2 regions of the Pseudoalteromonas sp. 2CM41L genome follow, and region 1 is predicted to be linked to the other one. Evidence: predicted binding sites of a transcription regulator. Region 1 holds the regulator's gene; the other holds the start of a gene.

What was found. The regulator sigma-54, encoded in region 1, starts transcription at its own class of promoters, with help from an activator protein. The targets are predictions, from matches to a motif close to GTTGGCACGNNNNTNGNNT.
Region 2: MTF64_RS10795 (PspA/IM30 family protein) is a predicted target of sigma-54. The motif match lies at 1,762-1,780, and genes of this name have one in related genera.

What each region holds. Positions count from the first base shown of each region.
Region 1 is NZ_JALNTN010000006.1:160,735-164,261, forward strand. It holds gene lptA (lipopolysaccharide transport periplasmic protein LptA) at 1-69, shown strand, start outside; gene lptB (LPS export ABC transporter ATP-binding protein) at 66-791, shown strand; gene MTF64_RS10140 (RNA polymerase factor sigma-54) at 861-2,360, shown strand; gene hpf (ribosome hibernation promoting factor) at 2,388-2,675, shown strand; gene MTF64_RS10150 (PTS sugar transporter subunit IIA) at 2,680-3,132, shown strand; gene rapZ (RNase adapter RapZ) at 3,152-3,527, shown strand, end outside.
Region 2 is NZ_JALNTN010000007.1:115,341-118,867, forward strand. It holds gene MTF64_RS10780 (copper chaperone PCu(A)C) at 1-396, opposite strand, end outside; gene MTF64_RS10785 (hypothetical protein) at 476-802, opposite strand; gene MTF64_RS10790 (PspC domain-containing protein) at 812-1,018, opposite strand; gene MTF64_RS10795 (PspA/IM30 family protein) at 1,029-1,721, opposite strand; gene dusA (tRNA dihydrouridine(20/20a) synthase DusA) at 1,967-2,956, opposite strand; gene MTF64_RS10805 (MarC family protein) at 3,038-3,527, opposite strand, start outside.

The DNA of each region.
Region 1 (3,527 bases):
GTCCACACAATTTTAGTGCCTGTTGAAGCAAAAATTAAAGAAAAAACAGGTAACGAAGGTCAACCATGAGCACCTTAAAAGCAGAACTATTAGCAAAAAGCTATAAAGGCCGCCAAGTTGTAAAAAATGTAGGCCTTGAAGTAGAAGCCGGCAGCATTGTTGGCTTATTGGGCCCTAATGGCGCAGGTAAAACCACCACCTTTTACATGATTGTAGGGTTAGTACCTAGCGACAAAGGTAAAATTTCTATTGATGATAACGACATTACGTTATTACCTATGCACAGCCGCGCCCGCTTAGGCATTGGCTATTTGCCGCAAGAGTCATCAATATTTAGAAAGCTGACAGTTTATCAAAACCTAATGGCTATTTTAGAAACGCGTAAAGAGCTCAATAAAGCCGCGCGAGAAGAAACGCTTAACAACTTACTTGATGAATTTAGTATTCAGCATATTCGCGATAGCCAAGGTATGGCGCTTTCTGGTGGTGAACGCCGCCGTGTAGAAATTGCCAGAGCACTGGCAGCGAACCCCAAATTTATTTTATTGGATGAGCCTTTTGCTGGTGTTGATCCGATTTCAGTGTTAGATATAAAGAAAATAATAGAACATCTTAAAAACCGTGGCATTGGCGTATTAATTACCGATCACAATGTAAGAGAAACCCTTGATGTTTGTGAAAAAGCCTACATTGTTTCTCATGGGGAGCTAATTGCATCTGGTACCCCAGAACACGTATTAAATGACAAAACTGTACGCGATGTTTATTTAGGCGAGCAATTTAGGCTGTAACATTTAAGCCACACCTACAAGCATCTGCTAATATTAATTATAACAACATAAAAGGATTGTTAGAGATACATGAGGCAATCATTACAGCTGCGCATGGGCCAGCAACTTACAATGACTCCACAATTGCAACAAGCGATTCGCTTGCTGCAGCTCAGTACATTGGATCTCCAGCAAGAAATACAAGAAGCACTTGATAGCAACCCGCTATTAGAAGTAGAAGAGCAAGATTACACGGAAGAGTCGGCTGGAAAAAATGAACAAAAAGCAGATACGGATGATGTAACCGTAAGCGCATCGGCTGACGATACAACCAGCGAGTACGAGCAAGACAGTGGCGAAGCTTTAAATAAAGACACCGTTAGCGATGATATGGCAATGGATGTAACTTGGGATGAGTACATGAGCGCAGCCCCTGCGGCATCCTCAGGCCCAATGCCAGAAGATGAGTCTATTTATCAAGGTGCCTCTACTGAAACGCTACATGAGTATTTAATGTGGCAGCTTCAGCTTACTCCTTTTAGCCCAACTGACGAAGCCATTGCTATTGCCATTGTAGAAGCTGTAGATGACTCGGGTATTTTAACGCTAAGTTGCGAAGAAATTTTAGAAAGCTTTAACCAAGAAAACGATGACGAAGTTGAAGTTGAACTTGATGAAATAGAAGCCGTTTTAAAACGTATTCAGCTATTTGACCCTGTAGGTATAGCCGCGCGCAGTTTACAAGAGTGCTTGTGCATTCAGCTAAACCAGTTTGATAAAGACACCCCTTTTATAGAACAAACTAAAATGATCTTAACCGATCACATTGATCTATTAGCGGCACGCGACTATCGTACATTAATGAAAAAGACTAAGCTTAAAGAAGACGAGCTTAAAGAGGTCATGACCCTAATACATACCCTCAACCCAAAACCTGCAGATACAATAGTAAGGGAAGAGTCGGAGTATGTAATACCGGATGTGTCGGTTAAAAAAATAAAAGGCCGCTGGGTGGTAGAGCTAAATCCAGATAGCATGCCAAAAATACGCGTAAATAGTCAGTACGCAGCTATGTCACGTACCGTAAAATCAAGTGGTGATAGCCAGTTTATTCGCTCTCACTTACAAGAAGCTAAATGGTTTATAAAAAGCCTTGAAAGCAGAAACGACACGCTGCTCAAAGTAACAAACTGTATTGTAAAACAGCAACAGGCATTTTTTGAACATGGCCCCGAAGCCATGAAGCCAATGGTTTTAAACGATGTTGCTGAAATGGTAGAAATGCATGAATCGACAATTTCGCGTGTTACCACGCAAAAATATATGCATACGCCACGTGGTATTTTTGAGCTTAAGTATTTTTTCTCAAGCCACGTAAGCACTGAAAACGGCGGAGAGTGTTCATCAACCGCAATACGTGCCCTAATTAAAAAGCTAATTGCCGCGGAAAACTCAGCTAAACCATTGAGTGATAGTAAAATTGCGGATATATTGGCAGAGCAAGGAATTAAAGTAGCTAGACGCACAATAGCAAAATACCGTGAATCGCTAGCTATTCCACCGTCAAATCAGAGAAAGAGTTTGATATAAGACGTAAAAAACAAAGAGGAAATGCTTATGCAACTAAACCTAACTGGTCGTCACGTAGAAGTAACTGATTCACTTAGAGACTATGTAAATAATAAATTTGCAAAGCTAGAAAGGCACTCAGATCATATTAGCAATGTGCATGTCATTCTCGATGTAGAAAAACTCAACCAAAAAGCAGAAGCGACTATTCATGTAAGTGGCGCAGATTTATTTGCCTCAACAGAGCACCAAGATATGTATGCCGCTATAGACTCGTTGATTGACAAGCTCGATCGTCAAGTCATAAAACATAAAGAGAAGCTTGCTAGACACTAATATTATGAAATTAAGTACATTAGTATGCCAGGACTGCAGCAAAGCTGCGGTCCTTTTTAGTAGTAAAAAAAGAATTTTAGAGTTTATCAGTGAGCTAGCTCATGAAAAGCTCCCCTACTTACCACAACAAGATATTCTTAATGCGCTGGCAAGCAGAGAAAAGCTAGGCAGTACTGGTATTGGCCGGGGTATCGCCATTCCTCATGGCAGAATGGGTGGCGTAGAAGAGCCGCTGGCTTTAGTACTTGTTAGCGACACGCCTGTTAACTTTGATGCTATTGATAACTGCCCTGTTGATATTTTTGTTGCACTCATCGTACCAGATGGCGATAACCAACAGCACCTAAAGACTCTGGCAACCATAGCTGATAAACTGAGCAACAAAGAATTTTGTAAACAGCTGCGTAGTGCTAAAACCGATGCAGAGCTGTATCAAGTAATTGTTGATCAATCGTAGTAAATACTAAGGGCTATAAATGGAGTTAATTATCATAAGCGGCCGTTCTGGTTCAGGTAAGTCGGTTGCTTTACGCGTGGTTGAAGATTTAGGCTATTATTGCGTAGATAATATTCCGGTCAACTTACTGCCCTCTTTAGTGCGAAGTGTTTCAGATAACTATGACAAAATAGCCGTTAGTATAGATGTTCGTAATATCCCCAAAGAACAAGACGAATTTAACGATATTCTCGAGTACCTTCCTGACTTTGCTAAACCCACACTGTTTTATTTAGATAGTGATGATCAAACACTGATCAAACGTTTTTCAGAAACACGCAGATTACACCCTTTATCCATCGATTCGCTGCCGCTTGATTTAGCAATAAAAAAAGAAAAAGAACTGCTTGATGTAC
Region 2 (3,527 bases), on a different contig from region 1:
ACGTTCTTGCCCTACTTTTAGTGGCTCTTGTGGATCAAATACCATTAAATGGTAACCACCAGGCTCAAAGCTTAGGCTTTCATGGCCCTTAATAGTAACGGCTTTAACCTGTTGCATTTTCATCATGCCATTGACATGTTTGTGCTCATGTATTTCTACACGGCCTAAACCTTCGATGGTTGCTTTAGTTAATTTAGCAACACCACCACCGTGGTTAGAAATTGTTAAATAGCCAACACTCGACTTACTACCAGGCAAAAACGCCCTTACTTGTGCATGGCTTACTTCAAGCTTAGCTTCGTCTGTATCGTGGCTGTGCCCAGCATGTGCAGCAACCGATGACGAAAACACATTAATCATTAACGCCGAGGCCATAAAAAAGCACTGCTTCATCATCGCTTTATTCCTTGTGAAAGCATAAAATTTCACTTTAAATTTAACATAGTTAACTAATAATAGTCAGTTAAATTAAGGCTTAAGAGGTTACTTTTTTGTTATCGAGCACCAACCAGCACAGTACAGCTACAAATAATAATGGCCACGCTATCATGACTGAACCAAATAACAGTGCCAAAATGGTGCCAACCAGCGCGACAATCCCGGCGCCTATTAACCCCATAGTCACTAATGCCATTACGGCTACCACTGCAATAATAGCGACTAATACACCAGCCAGCTCAAGCCCCACCCAGCTCATATCTGCAATCCAAAGTGGAAACTGCCATGAATCAAAATGTATTAGCGACACAGTATCAGTAAAAAGTAACACATATACGACAACACATATTGCTAAGGTTTTCATATCCCTCTCCTAATACGCACGCTCTTCAAGGCAGCAGTGAGCAATCAAGTAACCAAGCGCCACTGCAAACGGAAAACTTATAAATAATAAAATAGTTACTAAGCGTGTTGACCACACTGGAAAATCAAGGCGACGCGCTAACCCACTGCATACGCCCGATATTTTTTTATTCAGTGAATCTTTGTACCAACCACGCTGTGTTTTAAAGTTATTCATACTCTACTCCTTAAGCGCTTGGCGCAGTTGTATTGGTATTACTTTGCTTAACACTGGCTTTTAAACGAGCCAGCTCTGCATCTATTTTTTCATTTTTTACTAAAGACTCAATTTGCTCAGCGGTTGATTGCGCTGTATTTGTAAGTTCATAAGCATCAACCTGTGCTTCTATGCCTTCCACTTTTTGCTCTATCATTTCAAAGCGAGACAAAGCATTTGCGACGTTGTCGCTGTGTAATTGCATGTTCACTTTTTCACGTGCAGCAAAAATATCGTGGCGTTTTATTAATTGAGTTTGTTTGCTTTTAGCTTGCGCCATTTTTTGCTGTAAACGCTCACAATCTGCCGTAATTTTCTCTATCGACTCTTTTAGAGTATTTAGCTGAGTGTTTTTTGCTGCAATTTGCTCATCTACTCGCTGCTTTTCTACTAACGCAGACTTGGCTAAATCGTCACGGTTTTTAGCAACTGCCAGCTCAGCTTTTGTTTGCCACAAAGTTAAGTCTTTTTGTTTTTGTGCAATTTGGCGTTTAAGCGTTTTCTCTTCGCACAGTAAGGCTGCGGCCGTGCTTCTACATTCGTTAAGCGCTTCTTGCATTTCACTTAGCATAAGGTTGAGGAGTTTTTCTGGGTCTTCTGCTTTATCCAGCATGGCAGCAATATTGGATTGGATAACATCATTTACGCGATTAAATATACTCATTGTTTTGTCCTGTTGTTTTTAATTGATAACAACAACAAGATTCCAAGAGTTATGCCAAGTAACAAAAAGTTATTTATAAACATTTGAATTCAATTAGTTAGACAACTAATAAGTTATTTTAAACTGACTAAAAACTGAATGCTAATAAGCGAAAATCACTAACTTATTTATCTTTTGACTAAATTTTAGTTATAAAAAAACCACTTTATAAAGTGGTTTTTTTATAACTGGTCAGCGCTTTAGTATTACTCAGGCACAAAACTTAATGCTTTATCCATTACCGACAAATCAGCCTGTTTACCGTGACCATTTTCTGAAAGGTGACGTCTAAATCCGCGCGCCCCTGGCTGCCCCTGAAAAATCCCCAGCATATGGCGTGCTATATGCCAAAAGTTAGCACCTAAACGCATTTCTTCTTCTATGTAATCATACATAGCGCGCACCACATCGTGACGAGTCTGAGTATTAGCCACCTCACCGTAAATCTTTTCATCCACCTCATTAAGCATAAATGGATTACTATATGCTTCGCGACCAATCATAACGCCGTCTATATGCGCTAAATGCGCTAGGCTTTCTTCAATTGTTTTAACGCCGCCATTAATGCTTAAATCGAGCTGTGGGTAGTCTTTCTTTAATTGGTAAACACGTGGGTAATCAAGAGGCGGTACTTCACGATTTTCTTTAGGGCTTAAACCATTTAACCACGCTTTACGGGCATGAATAATAAAGTCATCACAGCCAGCTTTATGGCTGGCTTCAATTAATGCGCATAAAAATTCATACGAGTCTTGCTCATCAATACCGATGCGTGTTTTTACCGTAACAGGAATACTAACTTCGCTTTTCATTGCCGCAACACACTGGGCAACCAGCTCAGGCTCGGCCATTAGGCATGCACCAAAGCGCCCGTTCTGTACTCTATCTGAAGGGCAGCCTACATTTAAGTTAATCTCATCGTAGCCACGCTCACCCGCAAGCTTTGCACACTTTGCTAGCGCCTCGGGATCAGACCCCCCCAGCTGCAAAGCAACCGGCCCCTCGTGCTGATTAAAGTGTAGGTAATCGCCGCGACCAAATAAAATCGCCCCCGTGGTGATCATCTCAGTGTATAAAACAGCGTGCTTACTCATCTTACGATGAAAAGTGCGACAATGACGATCAGTCCAATCAAGCATGGGTGCAACAGAAAAACGTCTGTTTAACGTTGGATTATCTAATGTGCGTTTTTGCAATGTAAAAGCCTCGGGGATTATAAGTAAATGCGCCCATAAAAAGGCGCTGTATTCTACACAAAAGCCTAATTAGCATCAATGTTAGCTGTATATTTGTAAACCAAAATAATGCGCGATACCGTTGAGTATATTTGTAACTGCCACAGAGCTTAAAATTAACCCCATGATTCTACTTATAATACTTGCGCCACTGTCGCCTATTAATTTATGCACATGATTTGCGAGTAACAACAGCACAAGCACAACAACTAATACAACCAACATCATCGACGATGTAGTAACTTGCTCAACCCACGTGTATTCTTCGTTGCGGGTCATCAGTACTGCGCCAAGCATGGCGCCTGGGCTTGCTATAGAGGGAATGGCTAGCGGAAAAATAGCGGTTTCTGTGCTGTCGCGCACACTTTTAATCTCAGACTCGGGCTTACTTTCACCAAAAATCATTGAAAGCGCAAAAATAAGCAGGACTATGCCCCCCGCTATTTGAAACGCCGACAGCGGTATTTCAATTGCATTTAATAGCTGCTCACCGGCAATAACAAAAAAGAGTAAAACCACAGCGGATACACCC